One region of the Amycolatopsis sp. NPDC043887 genome, then DNA from elsewhere that is predicted to be linked to it. Evidence: riboswitches for the same ligand, from Rfam matches in the RefSeq annotation. Region 1 holds a riboswitch; each other region holds the start of a gene.
The links. A riboswitch is a leader RNA that binds a small molecule or an ion and turns the genes downstream of it on or off. The one in region 1 is predicted to bind cobalamin.
Positions count from the first base shown of each region.

Region 1 (3,268 bases):
CCTGCGCGTAGCGCGCCCACTCGACGGTCATCGGCTCCGGCCGGGAGACGTCGCCGTACAGGATCGGCGGCCGGACGCAGCGCGAACCGTAGGACTGTACCCAGCCGAAGTCGGTGGCCGCGAACCCGGCCAGCCGCTCGGCGAAGTACTGCACCATGTCGTTGCGCTCGGGTTCGCCGTGCACCAGCACGTCCAGGCCGAGGTCCTCCTGCAGCCGGACGACGCGCTCGATCTCCGCCTTCATCGCGGCTTCGTAGCCCGCGTCGTCCAGCGAACCCGCCTTGTGCGCGGCCCGCGCCTTGCGGACGTCGGTGGTCTGCGGGAACGAGCCGATCGTCGTGCTCGGCAACGGCGGCAGCTTCAGCGCGGCCTGCTGAGCCGCCGCGCGCCGGGCGTAGGGGGAGCGGACGGTGTCCTCCGGCCGCAGTGCCTCCAGCCGGGCGCGGACCCCGCTGTCGGCCAGGTCGGCCGCCGTCGCGCGATCCGTGGCCGCGGCACGGGCGGCGGAGAGGTCGACGCCCTCTTCCTTCAGCGCGCGCCCGAGCAAGACGACCTCGTCGACCTTCTGCCTGGCGAAGGCGAGCCAGCCCTTCAGACGCGGGTGCAGTCCGTCCTCCCGCTCGACGTCGTAGGGCACGTGAAGCAATGAGCAGGACGTCGACACGCTGACCGATTTCGCGATACCCAGCAGCATCGCCGCTCGGCTGAGCGCGCGGGTCGGATCCGTGCGCCAGACGTTGCGCCCGTCCACGACACCGGCCAGCACCTCCTTGTCCCGCAGGGCGGGTTCGGCGGCGACGGCGTCCACAAAGGACTCATCGGTGACGAGGTCGACCGCGATGGCGTCGATCGGAGAGCGCGCGAGCACACCCAAGCCACGGCCGAGACCGCCGAAGTACCCGGCGACCAGGATCTTGGGCCGCGCGGTCTCCTTCGCGAGCCGGTGGTAGGCGCGGATGAGCGCGTTGAGCTCCCTCTCGGTGCGGTCCGCGGCGAAGGCGGGTTCGTCGAACTGAACCCACTCGACGCCTTCGTCGTGCAGTCGGCGCAGCAGCTCGACGTAGCCGTCGAGGAGGTTGTCGAGCAGGTCCAGCGGTCGGAAGTCCTCCGGAGCGGTCTCGGCCGGCTTCGCGAGCAGCAGGAACGTCACCGGGCCCACCAGCACCGGCCGGGTCTCGACACCGACCGCACGGGCTTCGCGGTATTCGTCGAGCGGTTTGGTGCCGGTGAGCGAGAACGTCGTGTCCGGGCCGAGTTCGGGGACGAGGTAGTGGTAGTTCGTGTTGAACCACTTCGTCATCTCCATCGCCGGCGCGTCCTGCACCCCGCGTGCGGCGGCGAAGTAGGTGTCGAGCGGCGAGAGACCGAGCGTCGTGAAGCGCTCCGGCAGCGCTCCGAACAGTTCGGTGGTGTCGAGCACCTGGTCATAGTGGGAGAAGGTGTTGGAGGGGACGGATTTCAGTCCCGCGTCCTTGAGTTCCCGCCAGGTCCTGGTGCGCAGCGCGCGGCCGGTGCCCAGTAGTTCGGCCTCGTCGATCTTGCCCGCCCAGTAGCGTTCGAGTGAACGCTTGAGTTCCCTGTCCGGTCCGATCCGGGGGTAGCCCAGCACAGTCGTGCCGATTTCGGTCACAGCTCTCTCCTCGCGAGCTTGTCGGGCGAGCCCGGAGCGCGCGGGGATGACCGCCGTTCGGTCGTGCCCATCCCACGAGGCCCGGACTCACGCACGCCGTCGGCGCGCGTACCACGGGCAGGTCTTCGGACTCGTGGGCGACTCGCTCGTTCCTACCGGCCGTCGCTTCCCGGGGCGCCATGTCCCAGTGCTTTACCGTGTCTCGCACGGTGACGGCTTTCGTTCCCACATACCGCTGCGGGGCAGTCCCGGATTCGCACCGGGTTCCCTGTTACCTCGACCGGCCTGGGAGGCCGGGCGAACCAGTAGCACCCAGGAGCGTACCGAATTCGGGTCTCGCGTGACTGGAGGCGTAACTCACGTGATCGGAGGCGGAACACGCGTGCCTGGAGACGGAACACGCCGGGCGGAAGTCCGCCCGGCGTGTTCCGTGTTCAAGCACGCGAGTCACGTGCCTGAGCACGCGAGTTCGGGGTTCAGTCCCAGTCGAGGGCACCACCGGACTGGTACTCGATGACGCGGGTCTCGAAGAAGTTCTTCTCCTTCTTGAGGTCCATCGCCTCCGACATCCACGGGAACGGGTTCTCCGTCTCGCCGAAGATCGGCGCGAGACCGATCTGCTGCGCCCGCCGGTCGGTGATGAAGTGCATGTACTGCTCGATCAGCTCGGCCGAGAGCCCGAGCATGCCGCGCGGCATGGTGTCGCGGGCGTAGGCGACCTCGAGTTCGCACGCCTCGGTCAGCATGGTGCGGACCTCGGCCTGGAACTCCTCGGTCCACAGGTGCGGGTTCTCGATCTTGATCTGGTTGATGCAGTCGATGCCGAAGTTCAGGTGGATCGACTCGTCGCGCAGGATGTACTGGTACTGCTCGGCGATGCCGACCATCTTGTTCCGGCGGCCGAGCGACAGGATCTGCGCGAAGCCGGTGTAGAACCACATGCCCTCGAAGATCACGTAGAACGCGACGAGGTCACGCAGGAAGGCCTGGTCGGCCTCCGGCGTCCCGGTCTCGAAGTCCGGGTTCTCCAGGTTCTGCGTGTACTTCAGCGCCCACGCGTCCTTGTCCGAGATGGACGGGACCTCGCGGTACATGTTGAACAGCTCGCCCTCGACCAGGCCGAGGCTCTCGCAGATGTACTGGAAGGTGTGCGTGTGCACGGCCTCCTCGAACGCCTGGCGCAGCAGGTACTGGCGGCATTCGGGGTTGGTGATCTGCCGGTATACCGCGAGCACGATGTTGTTGGCCACCAGCGATTCCGCGGTGGCGAAGAAACCGAGGTTGCGCTTGAGCATGGTGCGCTCGTCCTCGGTGAGGCCGTCGGGCGACTTCCACAGCGCGATGTCGGCCTGCATGGCGACCTCGGTCGGCATCCAGTGGTTGTTGCAGCCGGCGAGGTACTTCTCCCACGCCCAGGTGTACTTCATCGGCAGCAGCTGGTTGACGTCGGCGCGGGCGTTGATCATCCGCTTGTCGTCGACGTTGATGCGGGCGGCGCCGACTTCGATCTCACCGAGGCCGGTGGCGTCGGTGGAGGCGTCAAAGGTGGTCATGAAGGGCACACTCCAAGAGGCGTCGTGAGTGGTAAGGACGGTTCTAACCGCCCTTACCACTCACGAGGATGTCGTTACTGGCAGG
Region 1 covers NZ_JBWKEB010000004.1:68,273-71,540, forward strand. The annotation lists gene metE (5-methyltetrahydropteroyltriglutamate--homocysteine S-methyltransferase) at 1-1,630, opposite strand, end outside; cobalamin riboswitch at 1,730-1,952, opposite strand; gene AC069H_RS12480 (ribonucleotide-diphosphate reductase subunit beta) at 2,107-3,183, opposite strand; gene AC069H_RS12485 (ribonucleoside-diphosphate reductase subunit alpha) at 3,258-3,268, opposite strand, start outside.

Region 2 (3,268 bases), on a different contig from region 1:
GCACGTCAGGACAGCCGGGCGCGGTCGAACCTCGCCCAGTCGAAGGTGTTCGGCGGCGCGGACACCAATCCGGACACCCGCTTCGACACGCCGATCGTCCAGGTGCTGAACCCCCAGGCGAGCAGACCTCCGGATTCGTGCACGATCCGCTGGGCGTCACCGAACAGCGCCAGCCGGGCACTCTCGTCCGGGGTGGCCGCGGCCCGGTCCATGAGGGCGTCGAACCCCGGCGAGGCGAAACCGTTGACGTTGTTCGAACCGCCGGTCCGGAAGCGCTGATTGAGGAACGTCGGCACCGGCAGGGTCGCCGTACGGGTGAGCGCGGCGACCCCCTTGGTCTTGATCTCGCTGAAATAGGTGCTCGACGCGCGCGTGTTCGGTGTGACCTTCAGCCCGATTTCCCCGAGCTGCTGGGAAATCAGGGTGGCCGCGGTGGCGAAGCCCGGATCGACGTCGCTGGTTTCGACGGCGAAGGCCAGCCCCTCCGCGCCCGCCTCCCGGACGAGTGAGCGGGCCGCCTCGACATCGCGGCCGCGCTGGGGGATGCCGGTGGCGTACCCGCGGAGTCCTTTGCCGAACAGGTCGTTGCCGATCTCGCCGCGTCCGGCCAGTGCGACGCGGTTCAGCGCTTCTCTGTCCACTCCGGACAGTACGGCGCGCACCAGCCTCGGATCGGCGAACGGCGGCCGCGTCACGCGCAGCATCATGCCCTGCATCGTCGTTCCCTTGGCTTCGAGCAACGAGACGCGCCCGTCACCGGCCAAGCGGGCCGCGGTACCGGCCGCGAGATCGTGGGCGTAGTCGACCTGCCCGGACAGCAAGGCGTTGACGCGTGCGGCTTCCTCGTTGACCGGTACGAATTCCAGCTCGTCGATGCCCGGCGCGCCGTCCCAATGGGACTCGTTCTTGCGGAACACCGCCGGCCCGCCGGGGGTGAACGAGACGAAACGGAACGGACCGGAGCCGACCGGTGCCGTGAAATCCGTCGTCCCGGCGGGCACGATCTCCGCGCCGGGAGCGCCCCAGCCCGACGGGAACTCGAAGTCGGGAGCCGTCAGTGTCAGCTCGATTTCGGCAGGGGACACCGCTTTGCTGCGGCCGAAGTCCACCTTCGCGAAGTACTGCCGTGATGAGGACGCCAGTGCGGGATCGGCGATCCGCCGGAAGGTGTAGAGCACGTCGTCCGCCGTGACCGGACGGCCGTCGTGGAAGGCCGCTCGCCGCAGCCGGATCCGCCAGCGTGTGCCGGAATCGTCGCTTTCCCAGGACTCGGCCAGCCGCGGCCGCAACGAGGTGTCGGCGTTGTAGGCGACCAGCGTGTCGAAGAGCGCCTTGGCCCGCGCTTGGTCGACGAAAAGGGAGACCTGAGACGGGTCCAGGGTCTCCTTCGAGCCGCCCGCGGCGAACGCGACCCTCAACCGGCCGGTATCCGCCGGCGCGGTCCCGCACGCGGCCAGCGGCGTGAGAGCGGCCAGGGCGAGCAGCCGCCGGCGGGTGAGCGGATGGCGCGTCATAGGAACCTCCGGGACATCGAGCACTGTCCCGGGCGCGCGGCCGCACGTGAACGGGACCCCGCTCCGTACTCCACGACAGTTGGGGCTGGCGGTACCCGGCGGGCAGTCCGGCTCACGGCGCTGAGACGTCTTCCCAGGCCGTTCACGGTTGCGGGTCAGCGCCGGATTCACACCGGCTTCCCCCGACGGGCACCTTCTTGCGTTGTGGCGCCCACGGTAACCCATGCCAGGGGTGTGCTACACAGGATCAAGATCACGAAGGGGAGGCCGGTGGACGAGAAGCTCGCGGCGGACTGGGTGCGCCGGTGGGACATCCAGCAGGAACGCTACGTCGCGGACCGCGAAGAACGCTTCGCCGTGCTGATCGACGTCGTCGAGCACGTATGCCGTGACGTCGCCGAGCCGCTGGTGCTGGACCTCGGCTGCGGCCCGGGATCGCTGGCCACGAGGCTCGCCGGGCGGCTGCCGCGCGCACGGGTCATCGGCGTCGACAACGACCCGTTCCTGCTCGCCCTCGCCCGGGCCACCCGGCCGCGGCAGGCGGACATCGAGTACCTCCAGGCCGACCTCGCCGAGAGCGGCTGGCTGAAATGGGGGCCGGTCGACGCCGCCGTCTCGACGACCGCGTTGCACTGGCTGCGTCCCGAGCGGCTCGCCGACGTCTACCGTGACCTCGCCGGAGCGCTGAGGGAGGGCGGAGCGCTCGTCAACGGCGACCACCTCTACGACGAACAACCCGGTGTCCGCGACCTCGCCGAGGTGGTCAAGAACCGGCGGGCGGTCCGTGCCGGGGTCGGCGCCAACGAGGAATGGAAGGCCTGGTGGGCGGCGGTCGCCGCCGATCCCGCGCTGCGGGAGCGGTTCACGGCCGACGAGTTGCGCGGCATCTCGACCGGCTACGGCAACCGGCTGAGCCCGCAGGAGCACACCAGGCTGCTCCGGGAAGCGGGCTTCGCCGAAGTGGCGCCGGTGTGGCAGTCCGGCGACGACTACGTCCTGACGGCGCTGCGCTGACCCGGTCCGGTCAGGCCGCTCAGGTGCCGGACGACCTGCGGTCCTGGACGCGGCGGGCGACGGCGAGCGTGACAGGCGCCGCGAGCCAGCACAGGTAGGCGACGGCGTCGTCCGTCAGGAACGAGACGGGCACGGAGATCCCGAACACCGCGGCCAAGCAGACGCTGCGCGTCAGGCTCTGGGCGAACACCCGGGGCGGTCCGTCGGTCACGTACAGGTGTTCGCGCCGGATCTCCCTGATGATCAGCGCGAACGACGCGGAGGCCAGGACCTGCACCATCGCGTACAGGCTGAACCGGAGCGGGAACGCTCCCTCGGCGGTGATGACCCGCGTCGCGAACGGCATCAGGACCTGCATGAACAGCCAGACCAGGGTGAGGCTGATCAGGCGGCCGCTCAGCGAGCGGACGTAGGGGAAGATCTCGTGGTGCGCGCGCCAGTGGGCGGAGATCACCGCGAAGCCGAGCGCGAAGGCGAAGTATTCCTTGCCGTGGTCCGAGATCGAGCTCAGCATGGCGCCGGTGGTGTCGCCGTGGGGGATCGGGAGATCCAGCGCCAGCAAGGTGAGCGCGATCGCGATCACCGCGTCGACGAAGACGCTGAGCCGCTCGGCGGCGGCCTTTCCGGTCGCTTGGTCGGTCTGTGTCGTCGTCATGAGGACAGCTCCCGCGGGCTCAGGCGGCGAGTTCCGCGGCGGGCCGCGGGACGGTCGCGAGCCGCCGGGATCGCACGGCAAGGAT
Region 2 covers NZ_JBWKEB010000006.1:247,170-250,437, reverse strand. The annotation lists gene AC069H_RS18305 (ABC transporter permease) at 1-4, opposite strand, end outside; gene AC069H_RS18300 (ABC transporter substrate-binding protein) at 6-1,514, opposite strand; cobalamin riboswitch at 1,595-1,746, opposite strand; gene AC069H_RS18295 (class I SAM-dependent methyltransferase) at 1,785-2,528, shown strand; gene AC069H_RS18290 (TMEM175 family protein) at 2,548-3,183, opposite strand; gene AC069H_RS18285 (DUF6790 family protein) at 3,203-3,268, opposite strand, start outside.
Region 2: another riboswitch for cobalamin. It lies ahead of AC069H_RS18300 (ABC transporter substrate-binding protein); the one in region 1 lies ahead of metE (5-methyltetrahydropteroyltriglutamate--homocysteine S-methyltransferase).

Region 3 (3,268 bases), on a different contig from region 1:
CAGAGGCGGAACTCGCGTGCCTGGAGGCGGAATATGCCGCGTGGAGGTCCGCGCGGCGAGTTCCGCCTCTGAGCACGCGAGTTCGGCGTTCAAGCACGCGTGTTCCGTCTCTGAGCACGCGAGTTACGGGGCCAGTCTCACGTCACGGGCAGGCGAGGACCGGGGCCTGCGGACGCCCGCCGCCGTGCAGGTCGCTCAGCGGAACCCTGGCCAGGCCGAGGATCGCCTGCGCGGTCGCGCGCGGGGCGGTCGACGGGTTCAGGCCCGTGGCGTCGTAGGCGATCGCGCCGCGGTCCGCCTCGGCGCCGGCGCAGCCGGTCTGCAGTGACCGCAGGAATTCCCGCGCCTTGATGGCGGCGGCGGGGCGGTGCCCGGCCAGCGCCTGCGCGGCGAGACCGGTGCTGTTCGCGTTCGGCGCGTTGGTGGAGAAACCGAAGCCGCCGTTCGGGTGCTGCTTGGTGACCAGCCAGGAGGTGCCCTCCCCGGCGTTCACCGGGTCACCGGTGGCGCGCAAGGCCTGCACGACCGTCGCGGTCGCGTCGACGTCGCTCGTGCACGTCGCTTCGCCGAAGTTCAGCGGGAAACCGCCGTCGGGGCACTGGGTGCCCGCGAGGAACGTCACGGCCTGCGCCGGGACGTCGCCGGTGCGGTCCAGCGCCAGCAAGGCGAGTGACTGCGAGAGGGCGTTGGAGTAGTCGCCGTATTCGGACCGGTCGGAGAACCGCCCGGACGGCGTCAGCAGCGAGAGCAGGCCCGCCTTCAGGTCGACGCCGCCGAACGACGCCGGGTTCTTGCCGCGAACCTGCGCGGCGAGCAACAGCTTGGCGTGCGCGCCCGCGTACGCCTCGGTGCCGCTGCCGACGTAGCCCGTGGTGATCTCCGGTTTCGCCAGCCAGGTGATCGCCTTGCCCGCGTTCGTGTCCGACACCCCGGCCGCGGCGAACGCGAAGATCGCGTCGATCGTCAAACCCTGGTCGGGGAACTTCTGGCCGCCGAAGTCGGCCTCGAACCTTTCCCCGTCGGCCAGCTGCCTCGCGAGCCAGCCCGCGGCGGCGTCCGCCTTGTTGTGGGTGGCCGCGGCCGCCGCCGGAGCGGCGACCAGCCCGATGCCGCACAGCAGGGCGACAGCGAAAACCAAACGTCTCATGAGAACCCTTTCCCGCATTTCCACGACAGGAGTCGGTGACACCGCGCGACGTGGGTGACCGGGCTCGCCTGGAGGGCACACCGTTGCGGGACAGCGCCGGACTCTCACCGGACTTCCCCCACGACCGCGCTGAATCGGACGAACCGAAGAGTACCGCCAGAGCGCGAGTTTCGATGTGATCCTGGCAACCGACCTGGTCAGCGGTGCCTGCCGGAGGTGATCGAGTGTTAACCTCGATCGGCTCGACAACTGCACACCGCCGCCCGTGACGGGGAAGCCGGTCGAAATCCGGCGCTGTCGCGCAACCGTGGGCCCTTCACCAGGGCGAGCCGGGATACCGAACGGGCGGATGAACGAACCACTGTCGCGATAAACAGGGGTGACCGCGGCGTCCGCGCCTGTCCTCCGTCATGCCGCAAGGAGGAGTCATGCGCCGCCGGTCCCTCGCCGCAGTGGCGTTCGCCGTCAGTGTCGGCGTGGTCGCCGCGCTGCTCACCGGGACGGCCACCGCCGCGAACGATCCTGGCGCTGCGAAGGCGAATTCCCGCTGGCTCGCGACGAAGCTGAAGCCGGACGGCACGCTCGAGAACCCCAACGGGGCCGCATTGCCAGACCACGGCCTGATGCTCGACGTGCTTTTCGCGTTGTACGCGTCGGGCGATGGCGCCAAGGCCGAGCCGATCATGAGGTTCCTCGACGACGAAGGCCACGCCACCGACTACTTCACCTGGGACGGACTGGTCCCCGGTGCCGGATACGACAAGGTCATCGTCGGGGGCTCGCTCGCCAAGACGCTGGTCGCCGCCCAGGTTTCCGGCAGGGACCCGCGACACGTCGACGGGTACGACCTGGTCGCCGAGACCCATGCCGCGATCATGCGCAAGGGCCCCGACAAGGGCCGGATCAGCGACTACTCCAAAGATCCGGACCTCGCCGGCGCGGTGAACAACGACGCGAACACGTTCGGACAGGCGCTCGGCGTCATCGGGCTCGCCGCGGCGGGCGAGAACGACCGGATCGCCATCGACAGGTTGCTGGCCCAGCAGTGTTCCGAGGGCTACTTCCGCCTTGAGTTCAAATACATCCCCACGAACGAGACCGGCGACCATGTCACCCCGAGCGGCGACAAGGTTTCGACCTGCGACGAAGGCAAGCCGCTCGACCTTTCCCCGACCGACGGTGACGCCACCGGTCTCGCGCTCTCGGCGCTGCTGGCCGCACGGAAGGCTGGCGCGACCGGACTCGACGCCCCGATCGCCAAAGCCGTCTCCTGGCTCAAGGCGGACCAGGATCCCGGCGGCGGCTGGGGCGGCGGCGTCAGCACCGAGGCACCGAACACCAACAGCACCGGCATGATCGTCCAAGCGCTCGCCGACGCGGGCGGCGCGGACGCGGCGGTGGACAAGGGTGTGCGGTACCTCAAATCCGCGCAGGCGAACGCCGCCGACTCCGGCACCAGGCTCGCGGGCGAAATCGGCGCGATCGCCTACAACCCCGCCGCCTACGAGGACGCGCGCACCTCGGGTATCAGCGGGGTCGACACCTGGATCCGCGCGGGTGCCCAGGCTTCGCTCGGCTTGTCCCAGATCGGCTTCTACGCGCTCGCGAAGGGCAAAACTCAGCCGCCTACCAGCAGCATCCCGGCTCCCACGACGACCACCATCACGAAGTCGGTGACGCCGCCGCCCAGACCCAGGAATGCAGGCACGACCAGGGCGTCCACGGTCGTCCAGCCACCGGCCACGATCGCCACCCCGGATACGGCGACACCGGCCGCCCGTCTCGGCGCCTACCTGGCGAACCGGCTCACCGGCGGTGACCACGTCGAGGTGACCGAGGACGGCAAGACCTACGTCGACTACGACGCCACCGCCGACGTGGTGCTGGCCCTGCGAGCGCTGGACCAGCAGCCGGACTCCGTCGCCCGCGCGTCGCAGTTCCTGGTGAAGCCGGAAGCCGTACGGGCCTATGCCCACGGCGCGCCCTACGAGCAAGGTGAGGCGTCGTATGCCGAACCGCTCGCGAAACTCGTGCTCGTCGCCGAGTTCGCGAAGGCCGACGTCGCCGGGCAACTGCGCTCCGATCTGGTGAAGCTGCGCGGCACCGACGGCAAGTTCACCG
Region 3 covers NZ_JBWKEB010000006.1:82,906-86,173, reverse strand. The annotation lists gene AC069H_RS17450 (peptidase) at 143-1,147, opposite strand; cobalamin riboswitch at 1,180-1,306, opposite strand; cobalamin riboswitch at 1,419-1,486, shown strand; gene AC069H_RS17445 (hypothetical protein) at 1,576-3,268, shown strand, end outside.
Region 3: another riboswitch for cobalamin. It lies ahead of AC069H_RS17450 (peptidase); the one in region 1 lies ahead of metE (5-methyltetrahydropteroyltriglutamate--homocysteine S-methyltransferase).